3 regions of the Kitasatospora sp. NBC_00039 genome follow, and region 3 is predicted to be linked to each of the others. Evidence: riboswitches for the same ligand, from Rfam matches in the RefSeq annotation. Region 3 holds a riboswitch; each other region holds the start of a gene.
What was found. A riboswitch is a leader RNA that binds a small molecule or an ion and turns the genes downstream of it on or off. The one in region 3 is predicted to bind cyclic di-AMP.

Region 1 (7,193 bases), 400 kb from region 3:
GCCGTGCCACCCCCGTCCTGCTCGTCCACGGCGCCAACGACAACGCGGACCGCGCCTGGGCCGACCCGAGCGAGAGCGGCACCTGCGGCGCGTCCGCCTGCCCCTCCACCGGGCTCGCCCGGTACCTCGCCGGCACCGGCCGCCGCGTCTTCGCGATCGGGTTCGCCCACAAGCAGGGCGACAACCTGCTCCAGGCGCAGGCCGTCGGCGACGCGATCGCCCTGATCCGCGCCCGGCTCGGGGTGCCCCAGGTGGACGTGGTCGCGTGGAGCAAGGGCGAGGTCGCGGCCCGCGCGTACGTGTCCTCGGTGCGTCCGTCCTGGGGCCGGGCGTACGCGGGTGACGTCCGCCGTCTGGTCACCCTCGGCGGGCCGAACGGCGGCCTGGACTACGTGTACGCGCACGGCTGGGCGTTCTCGCTGGCCACCTGGCCGGCCTGTGGCGGCACCGCCAACGTGCCGTCTCCGCACCTGTCCATGGCCTGCTACGGCACTTCCACCGCCCAGCCCTGCCTCGGGGTGCTGCCCAGTGGCGGGTACGACTGCTACCCGGGCCAGCGCCAGCTGCTCGCCCGCTGGGACGCCACCTACGGGGTGGACGGCTCCGCCCAGGACTGGTGGACGACCTACTACGGCGGCCAGGGCTACTACACCTCCGGCCAGGGCATCCAGGCGGCCATCGACGCCGGCTCGCTGATCGGGCCGCTCCAGCAGGCGGGCGTCCCGGCGGCGGTCCGCACCTACCTGCTGGCCGGCGGCTCGGCCGACATCCCGGGCGTGCTCAACGAGAACCGCGGGCCCAGCGACGGCATCGTCCTCACCCGCAGCGCCCTGGACACCACCGGGGTCGGCACGGTCGGCGGCACCCGGCTGCTCACCGGGCTCAACCACCTGGAGCTGGCCTGGTCCCCGGACGCGATGAGCCAGGTGGACGGCTGGCTCGGCTGACCGGCTGACCGGCCGGCCCGCACCGGCCGAGCCCCCGTACCGTCGTTGATCGACTTCACTGTGCGCCGCGCGAGAACACCCCTCGTCGAGTTGTCGGCCCCCGGGGGGCCTGCCTAGCCTGCACAGGACGTCCGCTTCGCGGATCTCCGCCGTCGGGACGCCGAGTCCTGTCCACCCGCCGGCCGGCAACCGAGCACCACAGCGGACGGGAGCGGGGGACCCAGGTCAGTGCCCGGCCCGTGCGCTCCCCGCGCCCGGGCCGAGGCTAGGGGTGAAGCCGCTTCACAGGCGGCCGGGCAACCTCAGCCCGAACCCGACAGCTCACCTCGCAGGCGTCGCAGAGGAGACTGTCATGCAGAAGCGTGCCCGGCGCAGCGCGCCGCGCCATGCCCGCCCCACCCACCGCGGCCGCAACGCCGCCTTCGCCGTCACCGGCACGCTCGCCGTCAGCGGTGCCGGACTGCTCGGTGCCCCGGCGGTGAGCGGGGCCCAGGCGGCCGCCGCGCCGACCGTCACCCAGGACAAGCTCGGCCCGGCCACCATGGTCGCGGGCAGGTCCGCCGCCCCCTCGCCGCCGCCCGCCCCCACGGCGACCCCCTCGCTGAGCGTCACCAGCACCGCCCCCGCCACCGGCGCGCCCGTCGCGGGCAAGAAGCTCACCTGGTCAGAAGACTTCAACAGCCTCGCCCTGGGCTCCCGCTGGACCGCCGACAGGAGCAGCTCCTACCAATACGGCGATCACAATCCGAACGACAACAAGCTCGACTGGCTGAACAGGAACAACGTCATCGTCTCCGGCGGCGTCGCCACCTTCACCGCCAGGCCGGGCACGCACACGCTGGAGAACGGCAAGCAGGCCTGGGACACCGGGCTGCTCACCACCGAGTACTCCAGCGAGGGCTTCAAGGTGAAGACCGGCGACTACATCGAGACCCGGGTCAAGCTCCCGGCCGGCACCGGCGCCTGGCCGGCGCTCTGGACGTGGAACGGCACCAGCGGCACCCACGGGGAGATCGACTCCTTCGAGTACCACCCCGACAACCCGAACCTGCTGGAGCTGACCAACCACATCAACCCGGGCAACCTGTACTACACGGACGCCAAGGCGATCACGAAGGGCGGCTGGGTCACCATCGGCACACACTGCGGGGCCGGCTCGGTCGACTGGTACGTCAACGGCACCAAGGTCTTCTCGGACGGCAAGGGCGTCGGCGCCGACTGGTCGGCGTACCCGATCCTCAACCTGTCCCTGAGCGCGGGGCAGTACCACCCCGCGCCGCAGGGCACGGCTCCGATCACCTTCGCCGCGGACTACGTCCGGGTGTACCGCTAGGAGCTACGGCATGGCGGTCTGTACGACCCGGATCTCGAACGGCCGCTTGTTGTTCGCCTCGTTCCGGTCGTCGTCACTGCGCACCGCCACCCAGCCCCCGGCCAACGTACTGGGGGCCGGGACGGCGGTGGCGATCCGGACCGGGATCAGTGCCGTCGCGGTCCGGAACCTCGCCAGCCCGGCCGGGAAGGTGCAGCGCACCCGGTGGCCGTTCTGGAACGCGTAGCAGTTCTCCGGGAGGAACGGGCCCTCGGGCGTCACGCCCCCGGGCAGGGTGATCACCACGGTGAACGGCGAGGCGGTCCGGTCCGGGCCGGTGTTGAGGACGCGGGCGTGCACCGTGGTGGTGCCGCCGGGTGCGGCGGCGTCCGGGTTGATGCGGAGCACCTTCAGGTCGGAGTCGGAGGTCGCGGGCCCGCCGGGTGCCGCGACCTCCGCCGCCGGATCGCCCCCGGGCTCCGGGCCGGCGCCCGGACACGCCCACGCGGGCCCGGCGGCCAGCGCCGCCAGCGCGCACCCCACTGTCAGTGACCTGCCGAAGAAACCCCGTACGGACCCACTGTGCGACATCGCCGCTCACCCTGCCCTCTGCGTTCCGGCGCCCCGCACCGTCGCGGGGCGCGTCCGCACCCAGCGTGACCGACCGGTCCGCCGCGGCCGGGGTAACCCGCCCTCGGGCCGCTCGAACGGGCGAACGCTTCCACGGGAAGACGGCCGGGCCGACCTCCCGTGCGCGAAAGCCCCGGTGATGTCGCGTCAGGGGGCCAGGACCTGCCCCAGCCGGGCCGCGATGTGGTGCATCACCGGCACCAGGGAGGCCGCGCCGGCCTGCTCCTCCAGTGCCCGGATCCGGGCCTCCGGGCCGGAGACCGAGAGCGCCGTCGGGGTCGGCGCGCCAGGCACAGCGAGGGCGATGCAGCGCACCCCGATCTCCTGCTCCTGGTCGTCCACCACGTAGCCGCGCTCGCGCGCCTCGGCCAGTTGGTCCAGCAGCTCCTGCGGGTCGGTCACCGTGAACTCGGTGTGGGCGGGCAGCGGGTTGGGGCCCAGGACGGCGCGCGCCTCGGCCTCGGGCAGCTGGGCCAGCAGGGCCTTGCCGACCCCGGTGCAGTGCGGCTGCACCCGGCGGCCGACCTCGGTGAACATCCGCATCGAGCGCCGCGACTGCACCTGCCCGACGTAGACCACCTCGCCACCCTCCAGCACGGCCAGGTTGGCCGTCTCGCCGGTGGCCTCCATCAGCTCGGCCAGGTAGGGGCGGGCCCAGCTGCCGAGCAGCCGGCCGGCCGTCTCGCCGAGCCGGATCAGCCGCGGCCCGAGGGTGTAGCGACGCGCGGTGTCCTGGCGCACATAGCCCTGCTGGACGAGGGTACGAACCAGTCGGTGGATGGTGGGCATCGGAAGCCCGGAGGTGGTGGAGAGCTCGCTGAGCGTCGCCACGCCGCCGGAGTCGGCCAGCGCCTCCAGCAGCTGGAAGGCGCGCTCGACGGACTGCACACCGCCGCTCGCGCGGTCCGTGCCCGTCGTCGATGCTGTGTCGGGGGTCGCAACCACCGGCGTTCCCTTCGATGTCGGGGGAGGAGTAGAGTCCCTGCGATCACCTCAACAAACCGTTGAAATTCTGTATCGCGGAAACTAGTCTCCACCTTACAGAATCGAACCCGCCGGTAGTCGGGTTCAGATCGGTTCAGATCAAGGAAGTTCCCACCGGAGCTCCCTTCGCCATGCTCAACCGTCTTAGGAGTGTCCTGCTCATGGCTACAGATCAGGGACCCGCCGGCGCCTCCCCCGCCGCTCCGGTCGTCACTGTCGCCGGTCCGCGCGTCCATCGGGCGGAGGAGGTGCTCACTCCGGAGGCGGTCGCCTTCGTCGTCGGGCTTCACCGCGCCTTCGAGGACCGCCGACAGGAGCTCCTGGCCCGCCGCAAGACCCGCCGCGCAGAGATCGTCCGCGCCGGCACCCTGGACTTCCTCCCCGAGACGGCCGCCGTGCGCGAAGGCGACTGGACGGTGGCCGAGGCCCCGCGCGCGCTCCAGGACCGCCGGGTCGAGATCACCGGCCCCACCGACCGCAAGATGGTCATCAACGCCCTGAACTCCGGCGCCCGCGTCTGGCTCGCCGACTTCGAGGACGCCACCGCCCCGACGTGGGACAACGTGGTCAGCGGTCAGATCAACCTGATCGACGCCTTCGAGGGCCGGATCGACTTCACGTCCTCGGCCGGCAAGGCCTACACCCTCAAGCCCGCCGCCGAACTCGCCACCGTCGTGGTCCGCCCGCGCGGCTGGCACCTGGACGAGAACCACCTGCTGGTCGACGGCCTGCCGGTGGCCGGCGCCTTCCTCGACTTCGGGCTCTACTTCTTCCACAACGCGGCCCGGCTGATCGCCCGCGGCCCCGAGGACCCGAACTCCGGCCCGTACTTCTACCTGCCGAAGACCGAGAGCCACCTCGAGGCCCGGCTCTGGAACGACGTCTTCATCCACGCCCAGGCCGCCCTGGGCATCCCGCACGGGACCATCCGGGCCACCGTGCTGATCGAGACCATCACGGCCGCGTTCGAGATGGAGGAGATCCTCCACGAGCTGCGCGAGCACGCCGCCGGGCTCAACGCCGGCCGCTGGGACTACCTGTTCTCGATCGTCAAGAACTTCCGCGACGCCGGCGAGCACTACATCCTGCCCGACCGCAACACCGTCACCATGGCGTCCCCGTTCATGGCCGCCTACACCCGGCTGCTGGTGCAGACCTGTCACCGCCGCGGCGCCCACGCGATCGGCGGCATGGCCGCGTTCATCCCCAGCCGCAAGGACCCGGCGGTCAACGCCGCGGCCCTGGAGAAGGTCAAGGCCGACAAGGACCGCGAGGCCGCCAACGGCTTCGACGGCTCCTGGGTCGCCCACCCGGACCTCGTGCCCGTCGCCCGCGCCTCCTTCGACGCCGTCCTCGGCGACCGCCCGAACCAGAAGGACAACCCCGGCCCGGCCGAGCCCGTCACCGCCGCCCAGCTGCTCGACATCGCCGGCGCCGGCGGGACCTGCACCCGCGCGGGCCTGCACAACGCCGTCCAGGTCGGCGTCCGCTACATCGAGGCCTGGCTGCGCGGCCTCGGGGCCGTCGGCATCTTCAACATGATGGAGGACGCCGCCACCGCCGAGATCTCCCGCTCGCAGATCTGGCAGTGGATCAACAACGGCGTCGTGCTCTCCGACACCGGCGAGAAGGCCACCGCCGACCTCGTGCGCCGCCTGGTGGCCGAGGAACTCGCCGGGCTCCGGGCCGAGCTGGGCGAGGACGCCTACGCCGGTGGGCGCTGGCGCGAGGCCGCCAGGCTCTTCGAACAGGTCGCCCTGGCCGAGGAGTTCGCGGACTTCCTGACCCTCCCCGCGCTTCCCCTGCTGGGCTGAGCCCCAATCTATCCAGTGCGGAGGAGGCTGCCGCCTGCCAGGCTGTAGCACTCCTCCCCCCCATTGCTCCGTTCCGTACGGCGACGAATCCACCTGTCCTCTCGTCGCCGTACGGAACGGCCCCTTCGCCCGAGGAACCCCCATGCCCCGCATCTTCTTCAACGGCCAGGCCATGGTCGGCGGCCCGTTCCACGCGTCCGTCGCCGACGCCCTGATCGGCCCGGTCCGCACCGCGCCCGGCTACCGCTTCTTCTCCATCGGAGACGTCTGCCCCGGCCTGCACCCGGACCCCGCCGCCGGCACCGCGATCGAGGGCGAACTGTACGACATCACCCTCGAACACCTCCGCGACGTCATCCTCCCCGGTGAGCCGCGCGAGCTGGAGCTCGGCGTCGTCGAGCTGGCCGACGGCTCCGCCTGCCTCTCCATGCTGCTGGCCCGCGGCGAGGCCGACCGCGGCGTCCACCGCGAGATCACCCACCACGGCGGCTGGCGCGCCTACCTCGCCACCCTGGGCCGTACGGCCTGAGCACGGAGCACCCCTGGGCCGTACGGCCTGAGCGGCCGAGCACCCCTGGTCAGGACTCCCGTCCGAGCAGGGCGTCGCCGAGTCGGCTGCGGCGGTAGAGGACACTGCGGCCGTGCCGGGTGCGGTCGAGGAGGCCGGCGGCGGCGAGCGCGCCGAGATGGCGGCTGACCGCGCCCGGGGTGACGCCCAGACGGTGGGCGAGTTCTGTGGTGCTGGCGGGGGTCTCCAACAGGACGAGCAGCCTGGCCCGAGGCGAACCGATCAGCCCGGCCAGCGGCCCGCCCGGCCCGCCCCGGTCTCCACGGAGACCCGCGTCCAGGCCCTCGGCCATGGTGGCCTTGCCACGCGCGGGGTACGCGATCAGCGGCGGCCCCACCTGGCTGATGTCGGTCTGCGCACCGAGCCCGGACAGCGTCGGGATCAGCACCAGCCCCCGCCCGGCGACGTCCACCGAGGCGCCCACGGCCCGCACGGCCGGATGGGGATCGGTGAGCCGCAGCACCCCGCCACGCCAGGAGAGCCGGACGTCGAGATCGGCGAAGAGCCCCTCCGCGCCGCGCTCCGAGAGCATCCGGCCCCGGTAGGCGATGTCCGCCTCCAGCACCGACCGCGCCCTCGGCCACCAGGCCGGGGCGAGGCAGCGCGTCCAGTACGCTTCCAGCACCTCGGCCACCCGTGCGGTGAGCGCCGCCGGGTCGTCGATGAGCCCGGCCAGTACGGGCGGCAGCGGGCTCCCGTCGCCCCCGTACGCGGCGAGCACGTCGGAGCGCACGACCTCCGGCGGTGTGGCCGCCAGCCGCGCGAGTTCGGCGTGGAAGTCCGGGCGGGGGGCCGCCGGACGGGGGGTGAGGAAGTCCGGCACGAAGCCGACCGGCGCGATCAGCGACTCCAGCAGCGCGGTGTCCAGCGTCTCGTACCGGGAGCGCCAGCCGGTGATCCACGGCTGCTGCTCCGGATAGCGGGCGGCGGACCGGCGG
Region 2 (7,193 bases), 4.7 Mb from region 3:
GCGTACATGCCGACGTGGTGCATGTCCCGGTAGAAGATCACCAGGTCTCCCGGTCGCGCGTCGGAGATGCTGACCCGCTGACCGGCGTACGCCTGGGCCTGCGAGGTGCGCGGCAGGGTCACTCCGGCCTGCCGCCAGCTCCAGTACATCAGACCGGAACAGTCGAACGCGCGGGGCCCGGTGGATCCGTACACATAGGGCGAGCCGATCATCTTCACGGCGGCGGCCAGCGCGGCGGCGCCGCGTTCGGAGGCGGGCGGGGCGGTGCCCAGGTCGAGCCGGTCGGTGCCGCGGGTGGCGCGCTGCTCGGCCTCGCGGGCGTCCTGGGCGGCCATCCGGGCCCGTTCGCCGGCGCCCAGGCTGTTGAGCAGCTTCTGCGCCTTGGCCAGCCGCTGCTGGATCTGCTGTTTGCTGTCGGCCAGGGCGCGGCGGATCTGGTCCAGCTCGGAGAGCTTGGCGGAGGTCTCGGCGCGGCGCTGGTCGAGCCGGCGCTGACGGGCCACCACCTCGTGCAGCGTCTCGTTCTGCCGCTCGGCCGCCTGGTCCAGACTGCGGGCCCGGGAGAGGTAGCCCTCGGGGTCGGTGGAGAGCATCAGCTGGACGGTCTGCGCCATGCCGCCGCCGCGGTACTCGGCGCCGGCCACGGTGGCGAGGTCGCCGCGCAGCTGGTTGAGCTCGTCCTGGGCGACGGCGACCTGCTGCTGGAGGGTGCCGGTCTCGTGCTGGAGCCGCTGCTGGGCGTCGAGCGCCGCGTTGTGCTTCTCCGAGGCCTGCTCGGCCTCGTCGTAGAGCTGCTCGACCTGCGTCTTGACGTCCGTGCGGCTGGAGGGCGTGTCCGGCGGGCCCGGCGCGGCCTGGGCGGTGCCGTCACCGGCCATGCCGAGCACGGTGGTGGCCGCCGCTGTCAGCACCAGCGCACGGGCGAGCGCGTGCGCTCCTGACAGCGGGGAACGGCGGTGCACGGCCATGCGACGGTGGCTCCAATCCTGCGGCCCGGCCCCGCCGCCGCACCGGGGGCGGGCGGCTCGTGAGCGGGAGTCCGGTGGCAGACGTTAGCGAGTCCGGGCGATCGAGTCCAAACCCCTCCCAACCCAAATATTTGACCCTCAATCGGACATCTGCCCGAGCCGCCGGAAAAGCCGCAGGCCCGGCCTCCCACGAGGGGAGGCCGGGCCTGTCGGGGCCGATGCGGATCAGACGCGCACGATGGCGGAGATCGGCAGCATGGTGGCGGTCTCGTACCGGACCACCGCGCCGGGCTTCGGCGCGTGGATGACCTGGCCGCCGCCCACGTACAGGGCGACGTGGCTGGCGTCGGCACGGTAGATGATCAGGTCGCCGGGCTGGGCGTTGGCGATGTTGGTGCCGACGTTGGTCCCGTAACCGGCCTGCTGCTGCGAGGTGCGCGGCAGCGAGACGCCCGCCTGCGCATAGGCCCAGCCGGTGAGGCCGGAGCAGTCGAAGGAGCTCGGGCCGGTGGCGCCGTAGACGTACGGCGAACCGAGCTTGCTCTCCGCGGCGGCGATCGCGGCGGCGGCGCGCGAGCCGTTGGCGGCCGGCGCGGCGGGCTTGGCGGCGGCCGGCGCCGAGGACGACGCACCGAGGTCGGTGCGGCTGTTGTCGCGGGAGGCGCGGTCGGCGTCGGCCTTGGCCTTCGCCTCGGCCTTGGCGGCGTCCGCCTTGGCCTTCGCCTCGGCGGCGGCCTTCTCCTCGGCCGCGCGCAGCGCCTGGCGCTCCTGCTCGGTCAGCGTGTTGAGCAGGTCCTGGGCCTTGGCCAGCTTGCCCTGGACCTCCTCCTTGGAGGCCTTCAGCTGCTGGGTGGTGGTCTCCAGCTCGCCGAGCTTGGCCTGGGCCTCGTTGCGGTCCTGGTCGAGCTTGCGCTGCTGCTCCTGGAGGTCCTTCAGCGCACCGGACTGGGTGCTGCTGGCCTGGGTCAGCGCACCAGCCTGGTTCAGGAAGTTGTCCGGGCTGGACGAGAGCATCAGCTGGACGGTCGACGATATGCCGCCGTTGCGGTACTGCTCGCCGGCGATCTCGGCGAGGCCGCCCTGGGCCTCGGTCACCGAGGCCTGCTGACGGGCCACCTGGTCCTGGAGCTCGCCGACCTGCTTCTGCAGCTCCTGCTGCTTGGCCTGGGCGCCGTTGTACTTCTCGGTCGCCTGCTCGGCCTGCTCGTTGAGCTGGTCGACCTGCTCCTTGACCTGGTCCTTGGTCGGCGTCGGGTCGGCGTGGGCGCCGGACTGCGCAGAGAGGGCGACGGCAGCGGCGGCGACACCGGTCAGGATCGAGACCCGGGCGCGGCCGGCAGGCTTGGGACGACGATGGGACGCCACGAAGGCGGACTCCTTCTTCCAACGCCCGCCTACCGGGTGAGCTGACGGGTTCGGGCCGGAAGCGTGCCCTACGACGCCTCACCGGCCGTTCCAGCGGCCGACCTGGCGCCGATTCACCCCGGAGGAACATGGTTCCCCGGCTCCGCTCCACAGCGCCCCCGACTGCTGGGCTCCCCGTCGGACCGGTCTGCGACCCGTCCCGCTGCTTCACGAACTCGGCGGTAAACCCCCGCCGCCACCCAGGCTGGGTGATCGACTGTGCGGTGGTTCGAGGCACGACCCTAGTAACAGAACCGTGATCCGTTCAAATCCTTGTCAGAAAAAAGACGGAAGAATACCCAAGTTCATTTGTGAATATGACCGGGTGTGACCAGCAACCTACGCGGAGCTGATCATTTCTCACATACGGCCGGGAACGCCGACGCCACCCCCGCTCGGAGGTGGCGCGGATCACAGGGCCGGATCCCGGCCCCTGGGCGTGTCGGTCCGTCAGACCCGGCGGATGGTGTTGATCTTCATCGCGTCGGCCTTCATCACCTTCACCACATCGCCGGTGTGCGGCGCGTGCACCACCATGCCGTTGCCGATGTACATCCCGACGTGGCTGCGGTCGTCGCGGTAGATGATCAGGTCACCCGGCTGGGCCTCGGCGAGCGAGGGCACCCGCGAGCCGTAGTTGGCCTGCGCCTGCGAGGTGCGCGGCAGCGAGACGCCGGCCTTCCCGTACGCCCAGACCATCAGGCCGGAGCAGTCGAAGCTGTTCGGCCCGGTGGCGCTCCAGACGTACGGCGAGCCCTGCTTGCTCATCGCGTTGGAGACGGCCGCCCCGGCGAGACCGGAGGCCTGCGGCAGGCTGCCGAGGTCGGCACGCTCGCTACCGCGCGAGGCCCGGTCGTCCTGCTGCTGGGCGGCCTTCAGCGCGGCCCGGTCCGCCGCACTCAGCGAGTTCAGCAGGTCCTGGGCCTCCTTCAGCTTCTTGTTGACCTCGGCCTTGGACTGGTTCAGGTCCTTGGTCGTGGTGTCCAGCGAGGCGAGGATCGCGGCGGCCTCGGTCTTCTGCTGGTCCAGCCGGCGCTGCTGGTCCTGGAGGCCCTTGAGCGCGTCGGCCTGGCTGGAGCTGGCCTGCTGCACGCTGGAGGCCTTGTCCAGGTAGCCGGACGGGTCGGAGGAGAGCATCAGCTGCACGGACGGGTCGATGCCACCGGTGCGGTACTGCTCGCCGGCCACCGCGGCCAGCCCGCCCTGAAGCTGGGTCATCTGGTCCTGGCCGCGCGCCACCTGGTCCTGGAGCTGGTCGGCCTGCTTGCGGAGCTGGTCGGCCCGCTCCTTGGCGCCGTTGTACTTCTCGGTCGCCTGCTCGGCCTCCTCCTGGAGCTGGTCGATCTGCGCCTTCACGTCCTCCTTCTTGGGGGACGGGGTCGGCGCGGCGTGGGCGGCGACCTGGGCGGAGAGGGCGACCGCGGTCGCCGCGGCAGCGGTGAGCACGGAGACCCGCGCGCGGCTCGGCTGCTTGGGACGGCGGTGGGAGGCCAAGTGACCGGCTCCTTCTTTTTACGGACTCACCCAATCGAGTGAGAATCCGGAAAATAGGTTTGACGCCAGACCCTAGTGAAGATCCAGGCTTTGCGCCACTCCCCCGTTGGCGTGAACTCCGCCCCGCCGCCATGACTTCACGAGATCGCCACAGCATCGCAAGCCCGGCTCTGACCAGGCGTCACCCCGTCCGGTGGGGCCCGGGACAGCCTACGGCCGGGCCAGCCGGTTCAGCAGCAGCACCGAGGCGACAGGGCGCGCACCAGCCTTGCGCACGCCCTCCGCAACCTCCCGGTCGGTGGAGACCACGACCACCGGCCGGCCCTGGGGCTCGGCCCGCACCAGGCGTCTGATCAGCTCGTCCGCCGTCTCCCCGGTCCGGCTGAACCGCACCCGGACCCCGCGCGGCGGCGCCATGATCACCGGTACGTCCAGGTCCTGGCCGTCGAACACACAGGTGACCTCCGCCTGGGTGCGCTGCGCCAGCATCGCCAGCCCGCCCAGCAGCCGGATCCGCTGCTGCTCCAGCGGCAGCGCCGGATAGCCGGTCTTGGTCACGTTGTAGCCGTCCACCACCAGATGGACCTGCGGGATCGCCAGCAGCTGGTCCAGCAGCGCCGGATCGTCCTCGGCCAGCCCGCGCCGGGCCACGTCGTGCGGCGAGGCCGCACCCGGCACCACCGCCTCCACCAGGTCGGCCGGCCGGATCTGGGAGACCGGCAGGGCCAGCTCCCGCTGGAGGCCCTGCGCCGACTGCAGCACGGTGTCCAGCAGCAACCGCAGCCGCATGTCCTCGACGCTGCGCCCCTCACGGGCCGACCGGCGGCCCTGCTCGGCGGCGTTCTCCAGCTCCGAGATCCGGTGCCGCAGCCGGCGCGCCTCGTTCTCGGCCGCGCTGCGCTCGGCTCCCGACTGCGTCTTCAGCGCCTCCAGTTCGGCGCTGAGCCGGCGGGTCTCGGCCTGGGCCCGGCGGGTGTCGCTCTCCAGCGACCGCACCTTCCGGCGCAGCGAGTCGGCCTCCTTGCGGACGTCCTCGGACTCGGTCCGCTGCCGGTCCAGATCGGAGCGCGCCGCGGACCGCACCTCGGCCAGCTCCGCCTGCAGCTTCTCCACCAGCCGGGCCGCCTCGGCGGCCGCGCCCTCGGCGCCGGCCCGCTCCGCCTCCTCGCCGGCCTCGGACACCAGCCGGCTCCAGCCCGCCGAACGCACCAGGTAGGCGGCGGCCGCGACGTCCATCGGATCGGCGGCCCCGGGCACGCTGCCGGACTCCAGCGCCTTGACCAGATCGGGCTGGCCCAGCCGCAGCCGCTCCGCTATCCGCACCCGGAAGGCCGGCTCGGACTCCAGCGCGGCGGCCAGCGCGGTGGCCGCGTACTTGGCCCGCCGGGCCGGAGTGAACTTGGCGTACTGGCGCAGCGTCTGCGGCAGCTCGCCCGGCGGCAGCCCTCCGAGCGCGTCCGCGGCGAGGCCGACCACCCGGCGGCGCACGCCCTCGGGCAGCGGCCGGTCGAGCTTCTCCGACGCCCGCTCCGCGGCCTTCTCGGCAGCCGCCGCCGTCCCGTCGGCGTGCTCTGCCGCCGGCTCGTCACCGCCGGACTCCTCGGCGTCGGCCGTCCCCTCCGACACCGGGTCTCCGGCCGGGGCGGGCGCGGACGGGGCTGCCTCGGCCGCGTCCGGCGCCTGCGCGTCCACAGCGGGCTGCCGCCCCTGCGGCCCGGCGGGCTCCTTCGCTGCGTCCACCACGTCCTCGGCTCCGATCCTGTTCCAGCGGCACGGCCAACGGCGGCCGCCCTCGTCCTCACGCTCCGTGCGCTCTGTCTGTATTGTCCCGTGCGGCGGGCGGCCGTGCCCCGCACCGCCGCCCTCCGCACGGGCCGGGCATCAACCCTGCTCGGCGGCCTCGGCGTCCTCGGCCCCGGGGCGGGCCACGAGCTCGACCTGGTCCACCGCGTTGCACCAGCGGCAGCGCACCGACTCGATGGTCTCGCTGAGCACCTCGGTCTCCTCCACCTTGGACTCGCCGGCCAGGTCGAAGTGGAGGAACTCGGTGACCCGGGCAGAACGGGTCACGTCGAAACGGGTCAGGTTGCCGCACAGGGTGCAGCGCCAACGCGTCTCGGCAGTCAGGGCGGGGACGGTCATCGGGGGTCCTCTCGGGTGGTCCCTGGGTGGGCTCAGGCGCTCCCCCCGGAGCCCCGGCATCGGCGGCGGGAGGCGGGAATGCCCGCCCCAAGCCTATTGCCTGAGGCAACCGTCCCGGCCACCGGTCACAGCGATCGGGCGGCCCGGACGCGCCCCCGGGGCAGGTCCGCGAACTCCCGCTCGCGGGCGACGCCAGGAGTCCGCGGACAACCCCTCGACCGGACAGGACGTAGCCCACCTGCCGTAAGCCCGGTGCCGCCCGTGCCGGGCGGAGGGATGCTTGGGCGCATGGCGATCCCGGTCCTCGACCACACCGGTGCGCGGGCCGGCCGCCCGGCCGCTCCCGTCCCGGCCGTCAGCTACGCGCTGATCGCGCTCAACACCCTGGTCTTCCTGGTCGGCCCGGCCGCCGGGCTCAACCCGCTGTACGGGCGCGGCCAGGACCGGGTCTGCGCGGAGCAGCGGTACGAGCAGCGCTGGGGCGCCGTCCCGGCCGAGCTGCTGGCCGGGCGCCCGCTGACCGCCGAACAGCTCGCCGAGGCCCCCGACCCGGTGCCCGGCTGCCCGGCCCGGCCGACCCCCGGCAAGCACCCGGCGCTCGCGGTGCTCAGCGCGCTCTTCCTGCACGCCGGCTGGCTGCACCTGCTGGGCAACCTGCTCTTCCTCTATGTCTTCGGCCCCACTGTCGAGGAACGGCTCGGCCGGGCCCGCTTCGCCCTCTTCTACCTGGCCGCCGGCTCGCTCGCCACGTACGGCTTCGCGCTGGCCGAGGCGCACTCGCCGGACTCCACCCGGGTGCTGATCGGCGCCTCGGGGGCGATCTCGGCCGTCCTCGGCGCCTACCTGAGGCTACATCCGCACGCCCGCGTCACCACGCTCGTACCACTCCTGCTCTTCCTCCCGCTGCGGTTCCCGGCCTGGCTGGTGCTCGGTCTCTGGTTCGCCCTTCAGTGGTGGTCGGTGCACTCGGCCGGGCCCGGGGTGGCCTACCTCGTCCACGTGATCGGCTTCTCGGCCGGCTTCCTGTACGCCTGCACGGTGGCCACCCGCCCCCCGCGACGGTCCGGCTGACGCCCGATACCCTGGCCGCACCTCACAAAGGAGCCCGAACAGTGATCACCGCCATCGTCCTGATCAAGACCAGCGTCGACCGCATCCCGGAGATCGCCGAGGCGATCGCGGCCA
Region 3 (7,193 bases):
CACGAGCTGGTCACCGAGGGGTTCAAGGAGGGCCAGGTCGGCTCCTCCGCGATGCCGCACAAGATGAACACCCGCTCCTGCGAGCGCGTCAACGGCCTGGCCGTCATCCTGCGCGGCTACGCGTCGATGACCGCCGAGCTGGGCGGCGACCAGTGGAACGAGGGCGACGTCTCCTGCTCCGTGGTCCGCCGCGTCGCGCTGCCCGACGCGTTCTTTGCCTTCGACGGTCTGCTGGAGACCTTCCTGACCGTCCTCGACGAGTTCGGTGCCTTCCCCGCCGTGATCGAGGCCGAGCTCGACCGCTACCTGCCGTTCCTGGCCACCACCAAGGTGCTGATGGGCGCGGTGCGCGCAGGCGTCGGCCGGGAGACCGGGCACGAGGTCATCAAGGAGCACGCCGTCGCCTCGGCGCTGGCGATGCGGGCCGGGGCCCGGGAGAACGAGCTGCTGGACCGGCTCGCCGCCGACGAGCGGATGCCGCTGGACCGGGCCGCGCTGGATGCGCTGCTGGCCGACCGGCTCTCCTTCACCGGCGCGGCCGGTGCACAGGTCGCCGAGGTCGTCCGCCAGGTCGAGGCCGTTGCGGCCGCCTACCCGGAGGCCGCCAAGTACGCGCCCGGCGACATCCTCTGACGGTTTCTCAGACGATTTCCTGACGATTTCCCAGCCGTACGAGGGCTCCGCTGCCGGTCAGGTGGCGGGGCCCTCGGGCGTTTCGGGGGCCCGCGGGGCGGACGCCCCGGCGGCGAGGTGGCCCGGGTCGAGCGGCGGGGCGTTGGTGGCGCAGGAGTAGCGGCAGTCCGGCTCGGCCACCGGGTGGTCCTCGGCGGCCAGGACGTTGCCCCGGACGGTCGTGAAAGCGGTGAGCCCGCCCGTGACCAGCAGCCCGGCGCAGATCAGCATCGCCGTCCGGAAGGCGGAGTTCACGGAGGAGGGCACCTGGTAGGCGTCGCCGCTGAGCCCGGCCAGTGCGGGCAGCGCGGCGACCGCGAGCAGGCCGGCCGCGCGGGCGGCGGCGTTGTTGACGCCGCTGGCGATGCCCGCGTGCCGGACCTCCACCGCCGCCAGCACGGTCGCGGTCAGCGGTGCCACCAGCAGGACCATCCCGCAGCCCATCACGGTGACGGCCGGCAGCACGTCCGTCCAGTACGAGGCCCCCGGGCCGATCCGCAGCATCAGCATCACGCCGGCCGCGCAGATCAGCGGGCCCACGGTGAGCGGCACTCGTGGGCCGATCCGCTTGCCCAGCCGGCCGGCCCGGGCGGAGAGCGCCAGCATCAGCACGGTGATCGGCACCAGGGCCAGCCCGGAGACGAGCGGCGAGAAGCCCGAGACGATCTGCAACTGCACGACCAGCAGGAAGAACACCCCGCTGAAGGCGGCGTAGACGCAGAGGGTGACCAGGTTCACCGCGGTGAACAGCCGGGAGGAGAAGAGGCCGAGCGGCAGCATCGGCTCCGGGGTGCGGCGCTCGACCACGACGAAGGCCGCGCCCAGCAGCAACCCGGCCGCGCCGGTCAGCCAGACCCCGGGGGTCAGCCCGTCGCCGGCCGCGGTCAGGGCGTAGGTGACGGAGCCGAGGGCCAGCGCGGCCAGCGCCGCGCCGAGCACGTCGAACCGGCCGGTCGCGCTCTCGTCCCGGCTCTCCGGCACGTGCCGGGACGCCACGGCCACGACCACCGCGGCCAGCGGGATGTTCAGCAGGAAGATCCACCGCCAGCCGGGGCCGTCCACCAGCCAGCCGCCGAGGAAGGGGCCGACCGCGGCCGACACCCCGCCCAGGCCCGACCAGAGGCCGACCGCCGTCGAGCGGTCGTCCGGGTGGTAGACGGCCTGAAGCATCGCCAGCGAGCCGGGGGTGAGCAGCGCCCCGCCGACGCCCTGGACCGCGCGGGCGGCGATCAGCACGTCGATGGTGGGCGCGGCGGCGCAGGCCGCCGAGGCGACGGCGAACCAGATGACGCCGAGCAGGAAGACCCGGCGCCGGCCGTAGCGGTCCCCGAGCGCGCCGCCGAGCAGGATCAGCCCGGCCAGGGTGAGCAGATAGGCGTTCAGAGTCCACTGCAGCGCGGCGAGCGGGGCCCCGAGATCGGTGCCGATCCGGGGCAGGGCGACGTTCACGACCGTGCCGTCGAGCATCGCCATGCTGGAGCCGAGCACCGTCGCCAGTAGTACCCAGCGGCCCTGCGCGGTGCCCAGGCGCAGGGTGCCGGCCTCGGAGTTGGTCACGGCCCGATCGTCCGCCCCGGGGGGCCGACGTGACAAGGGTCACCGGGGGTGTGTCGGTGAATGGCTTTCCGTAGGTGATCGCATGCGGACGGACACCGAAATCGGCGGAGCGTCGTGGATCAGTGGCGCGCGGTGAATCGATTGTGCACGTACTGTGCAGCCGATCATTCGGAGTGTCACCGTCATCCCGGCTTTTGTTGCCCGTTCAAGAGATCGACATTGCTTCACCCGATCGGATGGGCTTTAGTTCAGCGACCGCCCGGCGTTGGCCCGGGTGGCCACCGGGTGGAACGCCTAGTCCTGCCGCTGCCCGGTGGTACGAACTGAACTCTGTACGGCAGGAGCGGGGGACCCAAAGGTAAGTCGCCGGACCGGAATTCACGGTCCGGCTTGGGGTGAAGTCGCGCATGCGGCCGGGCAACTCCAGCCCGAACCCGACAGCTCACCTCGCAGGCGTCGGAGAGGAAATTCCCACATGCCCGCACAGGCTCGTCGTATCGCCCTGCCCCGCGCCGCCCGCATCGGTATCGCCACCGCCGTCACCGGCGCCGCGTTCGCCCTTCCGCTGGTGACCACCATCAGCGCCCAGGCCCACACCGCCCCGGCCGCGAAGCCCGCGCAGACCAGCACCTGGACCGGCGCCACCAGCGTCGACGCCGCCCCGGCCGCCGCTGCTCCGGCCGCCGCTGCTCCGGCCGCCGCCGAGGCCGCCAAGCCGGCCGCCGCCCCGGTCGAGGAGAGCTACAAGGTCGTCGGCGGGGACACCCTGTCGAAGATCGCCAACGCCAAGCACGTCGACGGTGGCTGGCAGGCGCTGTACGACCACAACCGCTCGGTCGTCGGCTCCAACCCGAACCTGATCTTCCCGGGCCAGAAGCTCGCGCTGGGCGCCAAGGCCGCCGCCGCTCCGGCCGCCGCCGAGGCCGCCAAGCCGGCCGCCCCCGCCAAGCCGGCCGCCCCCGCCAAGCCCGCCTCGCAGGACTCGGCGAAGCCGGCCGCCGCCCCGAAGCCGGTCCAGGCCGCCAAGCCCGCGCAGGCCCCGGCCGTCAAGCCGGCGCCCGCTGCCGCCAAGCCGGCTGCCCCGGCCACCACCCCGGCCCCGGCCGCGGTGGCCAGCACCTCCGGCTACGTCGCCCCCGTCGCCAACCCGAAGCTCGGCACCGCCTACGGCGTGGCCGGCTCGATGTGGGCCTCCGGCCACCACACCGGTGCCGACTTCGTCGCCTCCACCGGCACCCCGCTGCGCGCCATCGCGGCCGGCACCGTGGTGAAGGCCGGCAACGGCGGCGCCTACGGCAACGAGGTCGAGATCAAGCTCGCCGACGGCAAGTACGCCCAGTACGCGCACCTGTCCTCGATCGGCGTGAAGATCGGTCAGACCGTCACCGCCGGCCAGCAGATCGGCCTCTCCGGTGCGACCGGCAACGTGACCGGCCCGCACCTGCACTTCGAGATCCGCACCGGCTCGGAGTACGGCTCGGACATCGACCCGATCGCCTACCTGCGGGCGCACGGCGTCTCCATCTGACCTTCGGGCAGAGACCACCGCAGGGTGCGGGGCGTACGACCTCCCGGGATGGTCATGTCGGGTGACCGCTCGACCGGGTGATCGCCGCACCACCGGCGGAACAACGGGCGCGGGACACGCCCAGGCCGGCCCGGCTCGCGAAGCTACTTCGCGGGCCGGGCCGGCCGTTGTCGTTTTCCGGGGAGCTTCCTGTGCCGATGCTCGACCCGGTTTTCGCCGCCTCGGTTTTCGCCGCCTCGGGTCTCGACCGGGTTCTCGACGCGCTTCACGCCTCGGTTCTCGGCCGGGTGGCGGTCCGGTGGCGTTCGGTGGCGGGTCCGGCTTCCGGCCCGGTGCCGGGGGCCCGGGTCGGCCCGTACGTCGGTTCGCGCTGCCCGCCCGCCCGCCCGGTCAGAACCGGCGGGCGGGCAGTCCGCTGTGGGCGGCGGTCAGCAGCTGGTGCAGCCGGTGGCCGAACTCGTCGGCGTCGCGGGCCGGTTCGGGGAAGACCAGGCGGACGTCGCGGTGGCCGTTCGGGTGGGCGAGGCGGAGCACCAGGCCGTACCGGTCGAGCGCGAGGGGGCGGATCTCCGGGCGGCCGGCGAGGAGTCGGGGGTCGATGAGCCGGGTGAGCACGGCGAGCGCGTCGCGGTGGTCGTCGGCGAGGTGGGTGAGCAGGCCGGCCTCGTACGGGGCGAGCGGGTCGGGCACGGCGAGGGCGAGATCGGCGCCGGTGAGGGCACTGGTGCCGTGCGGGGTGGCGAGGACGGCGTGGGCGACGTCCAGGCGGAGGTGGACGCTGATGCCGTCGTCGGCGAGGTGGGCGAGGCGGAGCCGGCCGGCCAGGGTGAGGCGGCCGCGGACCCGGTCGCGCACGGCGACCGGGGCGATGTCGGTGAGGTCCAGGACGACGGCGAGACCGTCCGGTTCGCGGGTCACGGCGAGGGTGAGCGGCGAGTCGAGCGGTGCGCTCAGGCGCAGCCGGGAGCCGTGCACCGCGACCGGGGTGTCGAGGTCGTGATGCTCGCCGCAGGCGCGGACCACCACCGAGGAGGTGGCGCCGAGCAGGCTGCAGACCCGTTCGGCGGCGGTGGGCTCGGACACCTCGACGTCGGTGGGGCTGGGGCTCATGACGACCTCCGAGTTAGTTAGGTGAGCCTAACCTAATGAGTTTGCCGGATGGGGGCAAGGTGGGCGGGGCGACTTCGGGGTGAGTGTGCAAGCGGGTATAGGCCGCGCTTGCAACTATCTGCCGAGCGGCCGTATTGTCGACGCTGGTAGTTGCATACGCAACGTTCTCTGTTTGCTCCGGAAAGCGGTTCCCTCATGCCCCTCGCGCTCCTGGCGCTGGCGATCAGTGCCTTCGGCATCGGTACCACCGAGTTCGTGATCATGGGCCTGCTGCCCGAGGTCGCCGGAGACTTCTCGGTCTCCATCCCCACCGCCGGCCTGCTCATCTCCGGCTACGCGCTCGGCGTGGTGGTCGGCGGGCCGCTGCTCACCGTCCTCGGCACGCGCATTCCCCGCAAGGGGATGCTGCTGATGCTGATGGGCCTGTTCATCGCCGGCAACCTGGTCTCCGCCGTCGCCCCCGCCTTCGGGCTGCTGCTCGTCGGCCGGGTGCTCGCGGCCTTCGCGCACGGCGCCTTCTTCGGCATCGGTTCGGTGGTCGCCGCCGAACTGGTCGCCCCGCACAAGCGGGCCGGCGCCATCGCCCTGATGTTCACCGGGCTCACCGCCGCCAACGTGCTCGGCGTCCCGATGGGCACCCTGCTCGGCCAGCATTTCGGCTGGCGCTCCACCTTCTACGTCGTCGCGGCGCTCGGTGTGATCGGCTTCGCCGGGATCGCCGCGCTGGTGCCCGTCCAGCCACGCGCCGCGGACACCCGGCTCGGCCCCGAGCTGGCCGTCTTCCGCAAGCCGCAGATCTGGCTCGCGCTCGGCATGACGGTGCTCGGCTGGGGTGGCATCTTCGCGATGTTCACCTACATCACGCCGATGATGACCGAGATGGCGGGCTTCGCCGACTCCAGCGTCACCTGGCTGCTCTTCCTGTTCGGCGTCGGCCTCTTCGTCGGCAACCTGCTCGGCGGCTGGTTCGCCGACCGCGCACTGATGCGCAGCCTGTACGTGATCCTCGCGGTGCTGGCGGTGCTGCTCTTCGCCTTCACCTTCGCCGCGCACAGCAAGGTGGGCGCGATCGTGGCCATCCCGCTGATCGGCGTCTTCGGCTTCGCGACCGTCGCGCCGTTGCAGAAGCGGGTGATGGACCAGGCCGCGGGCGCGCCCACGCTGGCCTCGGCCGCCAACATCGCGGCCTTCAACCTGGGCAACGCGCTCGCCGCCTGGCTCGGCGGGCTGGTGATCTCGGCCGGGCTCGGCTACGACGCGCCGAACTGGGTGGGCGGACTGATGGCCGCCGTCGCCCTGGGCATCGCGCTGTTCTCCGGTGCGCTGGAGCGCGGGGCCGACGGCGTGGACACCGGCGGTGTCGGCGTCGGTGTCGGCGTCGGTGGCAAGGTCGTGGCGCGCGGTGGCACGGCGGCCGAGGAGACGGTCACCGCGGGGCGGTGAGCCGGTGATCCGGTGCGTGGTGCACGGCGTGGGGTGGCCCGTGAGCGCGGTGACCCGTGACCCGGTGGCCCGGTGCGGGGTGCTCCGGTGGGTGATGCGGAAGGGCCCGGACGGTCGGTCGTCCGGGCCCTTCGCGGGTGTGGCCGGTCAGCCGATCACGGCCTGCGCGTCGATCTCGACCAGCATCGGCTCCTGCGGCAGCTCTACGAAGATCGTGGTGCGGCAGGGCTTCACCCCGCCCGGCTTGATGTTCTCCTCGATGAACTCGGCGTAGACCTCGTTCATCAGCGGGAAGTCGGCCCGCTTGGTGAGGTAGACGCGGAACATCACCACGTCCTCGACGGTGGCGCCGCCGGCCTCGACGATCGCCTTGACGTTCTCCAGCGTCCGGCGCGTCTGCGCCTTCACGTCGCGGTGGTGCAGGTACTCGCCGGTGGCCGGGTCCTGCGGGCCCTGGCCGGAGACCTGGAGGATCGGGCCCTTGCGGACGCCCTGGGAGAACATCCAGGCCGGGGCGGGGGCGCCGTCCGTGCGGATCTCGGTCTTCTGGATGGAGTCGGTCATGAGCTTCCTCTGGTCGGCGGCGGGCGGTCAGCCGGCCGGGGGCGTCTGCCCGCAGTCGGCGGAGATGGCGCGGGTGGTGGCGAGCAGCTGCGGCAGCAGTTCCAGCACCTGTTCGTAGGGGAGGACGACGTCCGGGACGGAGATCGAGGCGGCCGCGACGACACGTCCGCCGGCGTCCCGGATCGGGGCGGCCACGCAGTTGATGAACGCCTCGTGCTCGGCGTGGTCCTGCGCCCAGCCCTGGGCGGCGACCTTCTCCAGCTCGGCCATCAGGGCCTCGGGGGTGGTCAGCGTCCGGGCGGTGTGCGGGGTGAAGTCG

Region 1: another riboswitch for cyclic di-AMP. It lies ahead of OG286_RS09060 (beta-glucanase); the one in region 3 lies ahead of OG286_RS07335 (peptidoglycan DD-metalloendopeptidase family protein).
Region 2: another riboswitch for cyclic di-AMP. It lies ahead of OG286_RS28260 (NlpC/P60 family protein); the one in region 3 lies ahead of OG286_RS07335 (peptidoglycan DD-metalloendopeptidase family protein).

Annotation. Positions count from the first base shown of each region.
Region 1 covers NZ_CP108289.1:2,007,742-2,014,934, reverse strand. Annotated here, with positions in the region: gene OG286_RS09065 (esterase/lipase family protein) at 1-947, shown strand, start outside; cyclic di-AMP (ydaO/yuaA leader) riboswitch at 1,184-1,297, shown strand; gene OG286_RS09060 (beta-glucanase) at 1,300-2,280, shown strand; gene OG286_RS09055 (hypothetical protein) at 2,284-2,850, opposite strand; gene OG286_RS09050 (IclR family transcriptional regulator) at 3,037-3,834, opposite strand; gene aceB (malate synthase A) at 4,035-5,687, shown strand; gene OG286_RS09040 (gamma-glutamylcyclotransferase) at 5,830-6,216, shown strand; gene OG286_RS09035 (helix-turn-helix domain-containing protein) at 6,266-7,193, opposite strand, start outside.
Region 2 covers NZ_CP108289.1:6,351,564-6,358,756, reverse strand. Annotated here, with positions in the region: gene OG286_RS28265 (NlpC/P60 family protein) at 1-968, opposite strand, end outside; gene OG286_RS28260 (NlpC/P60 family protein) at 1,194-2,333, opposite strand; cyclic di-AMP (ydaO/yuaA leader) riboswitch at 2,344-2,498, opposite strand; gene OG286_RS28255 (NlpC/P60 family protein) at 2,823-3,866, opposite strand; gene OG286_RS28250 (NYN domain-containing protein) at 4,077-5,492, opposite strand; gene OG286_RS28245 (hypothetical protein) at 5,748-6,008, opposite strand; gene OG286_RS28240 (rhomboid family intramembrane serine protease) at 6,297-7,079, shown strand; gene OG286_RS28235 (Lrp/AsnC ligand binding domain-containing protein) at 7,121-7,193, shown strand, end outside.
Region 3 covers NZ_CP108289.1:1,610,184-1,617,376, reverse strand. Annotated here, with positions in the region: gene purB (adenylosuccinate lyase) at 1-633, shown strand, start outside; gene OG286_RS07340 (MFS transporter) at 691-2,229, opposite strand; cyclic di-AMP (ydaO/yuaA leader) riboswitch at 2,541-2,700, shown strand; gene OG286_RS07335 (peptidoglycan DD-metalloendopeptidase family protein) at 2,705-3,757, shown strand; gene OG286_RS07330 (DUF2470 domain-containing protein) at 4,148-4,867, opposite strand; gene OG286_RS07325 (MFS transporter) at 5,063-6,310, shown strand; gene OG286_RS07320 (RidA family protein) at 6,458-6,874, opposite strand; gene OG286_RS07315 (IclR family transcriptional regulator) at 6,902-7,193, opposite strand, start outside.